Regions from separate parts of the Pseudoalteromonas sp. DL2-H2.2 genome, predicted to be linked through region 1. Evidence: predicted binding sites of a transcription regulator. Region 1 holds the regulator's gene; the other holds the start of a gene.

What was found. The regulator NrdR, encoded in region 1, represses ribonucleotide reductase genes. The targets are predictions, from matches to a motif close to AAACACNANATNTNGTGTTT.
Region 2: a site for NrdR is predicted at 1,047-1,066, ahead of nrdA (class 1a ribonucleoside-diphosphate reductase subunit alpha). Genes of this name have one in related genera too.

The regions. Positions count from the first base shown of each region.
Region 1 covers NZ_JAKGBD010000004.1:400,443-403,865, forward strand. The annotation lists gene glyA (serine hydroxymethyltransferase) at 150-1,406, shown strand; gene nrdR (transcriptional regulator NrdR) at 1,571-2,023, shown strand; gene ribD (bifunctional diaminohydroxyphosphoribosylaminopyrimidine deaminase/5-amino-6-(5-phosphoribosylamino)uracil reductase RibD) at 2,020-3,138, shown strand; gene L1285_RS09875 (riboflavin synthase) at 3,145-3,423, shown strand, end outside.
Region 2 covers NZ_JAKGBD010000007.1:65,608-69,030, reverse strand. The annotation lists gene ubiG (bifunctional 2-polyprenyl-6-hydroxyphenol methylase/3-demethylubiquinol 3-O-methyltransferase UbiG) at 1-121, shown strand, start outside; gene L1285_RS13380 (HAD family hydrolase) at 118-765, shown strand; gene nrdA (class 1a ribonucleoside-diphosphate reductase subunit alpha) at 1,132-3,417, shown strand.

The sequences.
Region 1 (3,423 bases):
TTTAAATAAAAAAATATCATCCCCCAAACACTGTGAAATAAATTCAATCCTTGATTAAATAGGCTCACGCCGATTTCATAGGCAAATGGCCGCAATTTGCGTACAATCAAGCCTTCAAAAACCAATCTTACGTGTACCTAGGAGACACCATGTTAGAACGTAACATGAATATTGCAGATTTTGACCCTGAACTAGCTCAAGCGATCCAGTCGGAAACAACTCGTCAGGAAGAGCACATCGAGCTTATCGCATCTGAAAACTACTGTAGCCCGCGTGTACTAGAGGCTCAGGGGTCGCAGTTAACTAACAAATATGCTGAAGGTTATCCGGGTAAGCGCTACTACGGTGGCTGTGAGCACGTTGACGTGGTTGAGCAACTGGCGATTGACCGTGCCTGTGAACTGTTTGGATGTGACTACGCGAACGTTCAGCCACACGCAGGTTCTCAGGCAAATGCCGCGGTTTTCCAGGCATTACTTCAGCCGCACGACACCGTTCTGGGCATGAGCCTGGCACACGGTGGTCACCTGACTCACGGCTCTCACGTGAACTTCTCAGGTAAGACTTACAATGCGATTCAGTACGGTCTGAATGAAGAAACGGGCGAAATTGACTACGCGCAGGTAGAAGCGCTGGCATTAGAGCACAAGCCAAAAATGATCATCGGCGGTTTCTCGGCTTACTCAGGTATTGTTGACTGGGCGAAATTCCGTGAGATTGCAGACAAAGTAGGTGCTTACCTGCTGGTCGATATGGCACACGTAGCGGGTCTGGTTGCTGCGGGTATCTACCCAAGTCCAATTCCACACGCACACGTTGTGACAACGACTACACACAAAACACTGGCTGGTCCTCGCGGTGGTCTGATCCTGTCTGCATGTGGCGACGCCGACATCTATAAAAAGCTTAACAGCGCGGTTTTCCCGGGCGGTCAGGGTGGTCCTCTGTGTCACGTGATTGCAGCCAAAGCCGTTGCATTCAAAGAAGCGTTACAGGACGACTTCAAAGCTTACCAAACGCAAGTGGTTAAAAACGCCCAAGCTATGGTGGCTGTACTTCAGGAGCGTGGCTACAAAGTGGTGTCTGGTAAGACTGACAACCACCTGTTCCTACTGGATTTGATCGACAAAGACATCACAGGTAAAGATGCCGACGCAGCGCTTGGCCGTGCCAACATCACGGTTAACAAGAACTCAGTACCTAACGATCCGCGTTCTCCGTTCGTTACTTCAGGTCTGCGCATTGGTTCACCGGCAATTACCCGTCGTGGCTTTAAAGAAGCTGAAGCAAGCGAGCTGGCAGGCTGGATCTGTGATGTACTGGACAACATCGAAGACGAGTCAGTTCAGGCACAAGTGAAAGAAAAAGTGAAAGCAATCTGCGCTAAACTGCCTGTATACGCATAAATCTCAGATACCACAGAGATAGCAAAGAAGGCTGCACTGAGTGCGGCCTTTTTTATGTGCACCCACTGGCACTATCTTGATATACTTCTGGCAATTGGCTCAAAGTGTGCTCTCAATTAAATGAGGCGCTTTGGGTGTTTGTCAGTTTTTCATAGTGAGCGTTTATGCACTGCCCATTTTGTACAGCAAAAGAAACCAAAGTGATTGATTCGCGGTTAGTCGGCTCGGGCCATCAGGTTCGCAGGCGGCGTGAATGTATTTTATGTCATGAGCGTTTCACCACCTTTGAAGGCGCTGAGCTGGTGATGCCCAGGGTCATTAAACAAGATGGCTCACGAGAGCCATTCAATGAAGATAAGTTGCAAAATGGTCTGCATCGCGCACTGGAGAAGCGTCCGGTGAGCACCGAGCAGATTGAAGAAGTGGTCCATCAGATCAAGTCTCAGTTGCGCGCCACCGGTGAGCGCGAAGTGCCCAGTCAGCTGGTGGGTGAATGTATTATGGAAGCGCTGAAAAAACTCGATAAAGTGGCCTATGTTCGTTTTGCGTCGGTCTATCGCTGTTTTGAAGACGTGAAAGAGTTTGGCGAAGAAATTGCCCGACTGGGGGATGAATGAGTTTTACACAAGCCGATCAGACTTATATGGCACGCGCCATTGAACTGGCGCAACAGGGCCGCTTTACCACTACCCCAAATCCCAATGTCGGCTGCGTCATCGTCAAAAACGGTGAGATTGTTGGTGAAGGCTTTCATTTGCGCGCCGGCGAGCCTCATGCAGAAGTGCATGCGCTGCGACAAGCTCAAGCGCGTGCCCGTGGTGCAACAGCTTATGTCACCCTGGAGCCCTGTAGTCACTACGGTCGTACACCGCCGTGCGCAAAAGGGCTGATTGAGGCCGGCGTGAGCAAAGTTATTGCCGCTATGGTTGACCCCAATCCGGAAGTGGCCGGGCGAGGGCTTGCGATGCTCAATGAGGCCGGGATAGAAACGGCTTTTGGGTTGCTCGAGCAGCAGGCTCGCGCACTGAATAAGGGCTTTTTGAAACGTATGGAGCAGGGGCGTCCGTATGTGGTCTGTAAACTTGCAGCAAGCCTGGATGGTAAAACGGCATTGGGCAATGGCGAAAGTAAATGGATCACCGGGCCCGCAGCACGGCGCGATGTACAGCTGGGCCGGGCACAAAGTTGCGCGATTTTAACCGGCGCCGATACTGTGCTGGTCGACGATGCGCGCCTCAATGTAAGGGCTGAGGAATTGACGGATATTGAGCGCCCCGTAGAGCAGTGGCGTCAGCCTGTTCGGGTGATCATCGACTCGCAAAACCGTCTTCATCCCGAGCTGGCGTTATTTAAAATTCCATCTCCCGTCGTTATTTTGCGTTCAGACCTTGATAATCAGCACAACTGGCCACATTTCGTAGAGCAAATTAAGATTAACACCCGGGCAGGTAAAATTGACCTGCAAGCGGCGCTGAATACGCTGGCTGAGCGCAATATTAATCAGATCTGGCTGGAAGCGGGGGCGACGCTGGCGGGGGCCATGCATCAGCAAGGCCTGATTGATGAGTACCTGATCTATCTGGCGCCCAAGATCATTGGTACGGATGGCAGAGACTTATTCAACAGTGCAGCGCTTTCGTCGATGAGCCAGATCACTGAACTACAGTTCACCGAGGTCACCTCGATTGGCACCGATATTCGTATTACGGCACACAAACAACAAGGTAAGTAAGGCATTATGTTTACAGGCATCATTGAAGCAACGGGCACATTGACCGAGTTAACGCTCAAGCAAGGTGATCTCAGCGTGCGGATTAGCAGCGCAACACTGGATATGGATGATGTGCAACTGGGAGACAGCATTGCGACCAATGGGGTGTGCCTGACCGTTGTTGAAAAGTTTTCCGACGGTTTTCGTGCCGATGTGTCTAATGAAACACTGAAACTGACTCGCTTCGGGGAGTATCGGGTAGGACAAAAAGTCAATCTTGAGAAGGCACTTCAGCCTACGTCACGA
Region 2 (3,423 bases), on a different contig from region 1:
AGCCGAAGGGCTGAAAGTACGACGCGCTGCCGGGATTAACTACAACCCCTTTGGTAAAACCTTTACGCTGAGCGATGACGTCAGTGTGAATTACCTCCTCCACTTCGAGAAGCTCGCATGACACAGGCTGTAATTTTTGACCTCGATGGTACCTTGCTCGATACCCGTGATGACCTGGGTGCCGCACTTAACGATGTATTGCAAAGACATGGCATGCCACAAGTAGAGCCTGCAGCTTATAGTCCTGCTATCTCAAATGGTGTGAAAGCGCTATTGGAAGTTGGCTTTGGCGATAAGCTGAGCGAGTTCGACTTCGAGATGCTCAAACAACAGGTGCTCGACTACTACGCGCAAAATCTGGCGGTGCACTCACGCTGTTTTTCAGGCGTTGAATCACTCTTAGAGACACTTGCACATAAGGGGATAAAAACGGGCATTATGACCAATAAGCCGACTTTTCTGACTCTGCCTTTGCTGGAGCAGATAGAGGCACTAAACGACATTGAGGTCGTTGTCTGCGGCGATACCTTAAGCGTTGCCAAACCACACCCAGAACCTCTGCTGCTCGTCGCCGAGAGATTGGGCGTGGACCCAGAGCAATGTATTTATGTGGGGGACGCAGCACGCGATATTGCCGCGGCGAAAGCAGCGGGTATGCGTTCAGCCGCAGCCTTATGGGGATTCATTCCATCCCTTAAAGAGGCACAAAGCTGGTCTGCGGATCTGGATCTTACTAACCCAGAATCACTATTTTCTCATATTTAGTGCCTTTAATAATAAAACACCACTATATGTTGTGTTTTATACTATATTGAGAACAAACTTGCGCAGAAAAAAAACAGTCGTGCAATTTGCGAAAATTTCTTAAAAAAAGCGAAAAATCGGCTGACGCGAGTTGATTTTTTTTTGCTTACTGGGATGTTGGATAGCAGAAGGTTAGTATTCACTAACATAGAAATATTATCCCTATGTTATCCACAATCCATGGAAAGTTGTTCTATTGCAAAATGGTGATAACCCCACTATCTTGTGATCCTCTTTCTAGCAGACACCATATATAGTGGTGAAATGCTAAGCAATTATGAATATGCGATGACAATTACCGCATTCCGGGGGAATACAGGCGTAGCTATGAACCAACAATTATCTGTCAGTAAACGTAACGGCCGTAAAGAGCCGCTTGATTTAGATAAAATTCATCGAGTGATAAACTGGGCTGCCGAAGGCCTGAATAATGTGTCGGTTTCTCAGGTAGAGCTTAAGTCTCACATTCAGTTTTATGATGGTATTCGCACAGAAGACATCCATGAGACTATCATCAAAGCAGCTGCCGATCTGATCTCAAAAGATACACCAGACTACCAATATCTTGCGGCGCGTCTTGCTGTATTCCATTTGCGTAAGAAGGCCTATGGCCAGTTTGAGCCGCCTCATCTTTACGACCACGTGACTAAATTGGTTGAAGACAAGCGCTACGATGCAGGTCTGTTGACCGATTATACCCGCGAAGAATATGAGCAACTAAACGACTTCCTTGATCATGACCGTGATATGTCGTTCAGCTATGCTGCGGTAAAACAGCTGGAAGGTAAATACCTGGTTCAGAACCGCGTTACTGGCGAAATCTACGAAAGTGCGCAGTTTTTGTATATTCTGGTTGCAGCCAGCCTGTTTTCTGATTATCCAAAAGAAACGCGCCTTGACTACATCAAGCGTTTTTACGACGCGGTGTCTCAGTTCAAGATCTCGTTACCGACGCCTATTATGTCGGGCGTACGTACACCAACGCGTCAGTTTAGCTCATGTGTATTAATCGAAACGGCAGATAGCCTAGATTCGATTAACGCCACCTCGTCTGCCATCGTAAAATATGTCAGTCAGCGTGCCGGGATCGGTGTCAATGCAGGTCGAATTCGTGCGCTGGGTAGCCCTATTCGCAATGGCGAAGCATTCCACACAGGTTGTATTCCTTTTTATAAACACTTCCAGACAGCTGTAAAGAGCTGCTCTCAGGGTGGCGTACGTGGCGGAGCAGCAACGCTGTTTTACCCGCTTTGGCACCTGGAAGTTGAGAACCTGCTGGTACTGAAAAATAACCGTGGTGTTGAAGAGAACCGGGTAAGACACCTTGACTACGGTGTACAGTTCAACAAAACCATGTACACGCGTCTGATCAAAGATGATTACATCACACTATTCAGTCCGTCAGATGTACCGGGCCTGTATGATGCCTTCTTTGAAGATCAGGACAAATTTGAGCGCCTGTACGCACAGTACGAGCAGGACGAGTCAATCCGTAAGAAACGCATTAAAGCACTTGAGCTGTTCTCTATGTTTGCGCAGGAGCGTGCCAGTACAGGCCGTATCTATCTGCAAAACGTAGACCACTGCAACACGCACAGTCCGTTTGATGCCAAAGTTGCGCCTATCCGCCAGTCTAACCTGTGTCTGGAAATTGCGTTGCCGACTAAGCCATTGAGTCACGTTAATGACGAAGAAGGTGAAATTGCACTGTGTACCCTGTCTGCATTTAACCTGGGTGCCATCAGCAGCCTGGATGAACTCGAAGAGTTAGCTGAGCTGGCCGTTCGTGCACTCGACAACCTGCTAGACTTCCAGGACTACCCTGTCCCAGCGGCAAAGAATGCCACTATGGGACGTCGTACACTGGGTATTGGTGTCATAAACTTTGCCTACTACCTGGCTAAGAATGGCGTGAAATATTCAGATGGCAGTGCCAACGGCCTGACGCACAGAACATTTGAAGCCATTCAGTATTACCTGATGAAAGCGTCTAACAAGCTGGCTCAGGAACGTGGTGCATGTCCTAAATTTAATGAGACGACTTACGCAAAAGGCATTATGCCAATCGATACCTACAAAAAAGATGTCGACACTATTTGTAGTGAGCCACTGCACCTGGACTGGGATGCACTGCGTCAGGACATCATGCAATACGGTATGCGTAACTCAACCTTGTCTGCACTGATGCCGTCTGAGACCTCTTCTCAGATCTCAAATGCAACCAATGGTATTGAACCACCGCGTGGTCACATTAGCGTTAAGGCCAGTAAAGATGGTATCCTTAAACAAGTCGTGCCTGAGTACGAGCGATTGAAGAATAACTACGAGCTATTATGGGATATCCCGTCAAACGATGGTTATTTAGGTCTGGTAGGTATTATGCAAAAATTCGTCGACCAAACAATTTCGGCAAATACCAACTACGATCCGACTAAGTTTGAAGGCGGTAAAGTACCAATGAAGCTGTTGCTCAAAGATCTGCTTACTGCATATAAACTGGGCGTAAAAACCCTGTATTACCACAACACCCGTGACGGTGCATCGGACGCTCAGGACGAAATGAAGCCTGAGGCTGAAGACGATGATTGTGCAGGCGGCGCTTGTAAAATCTAATCTTGG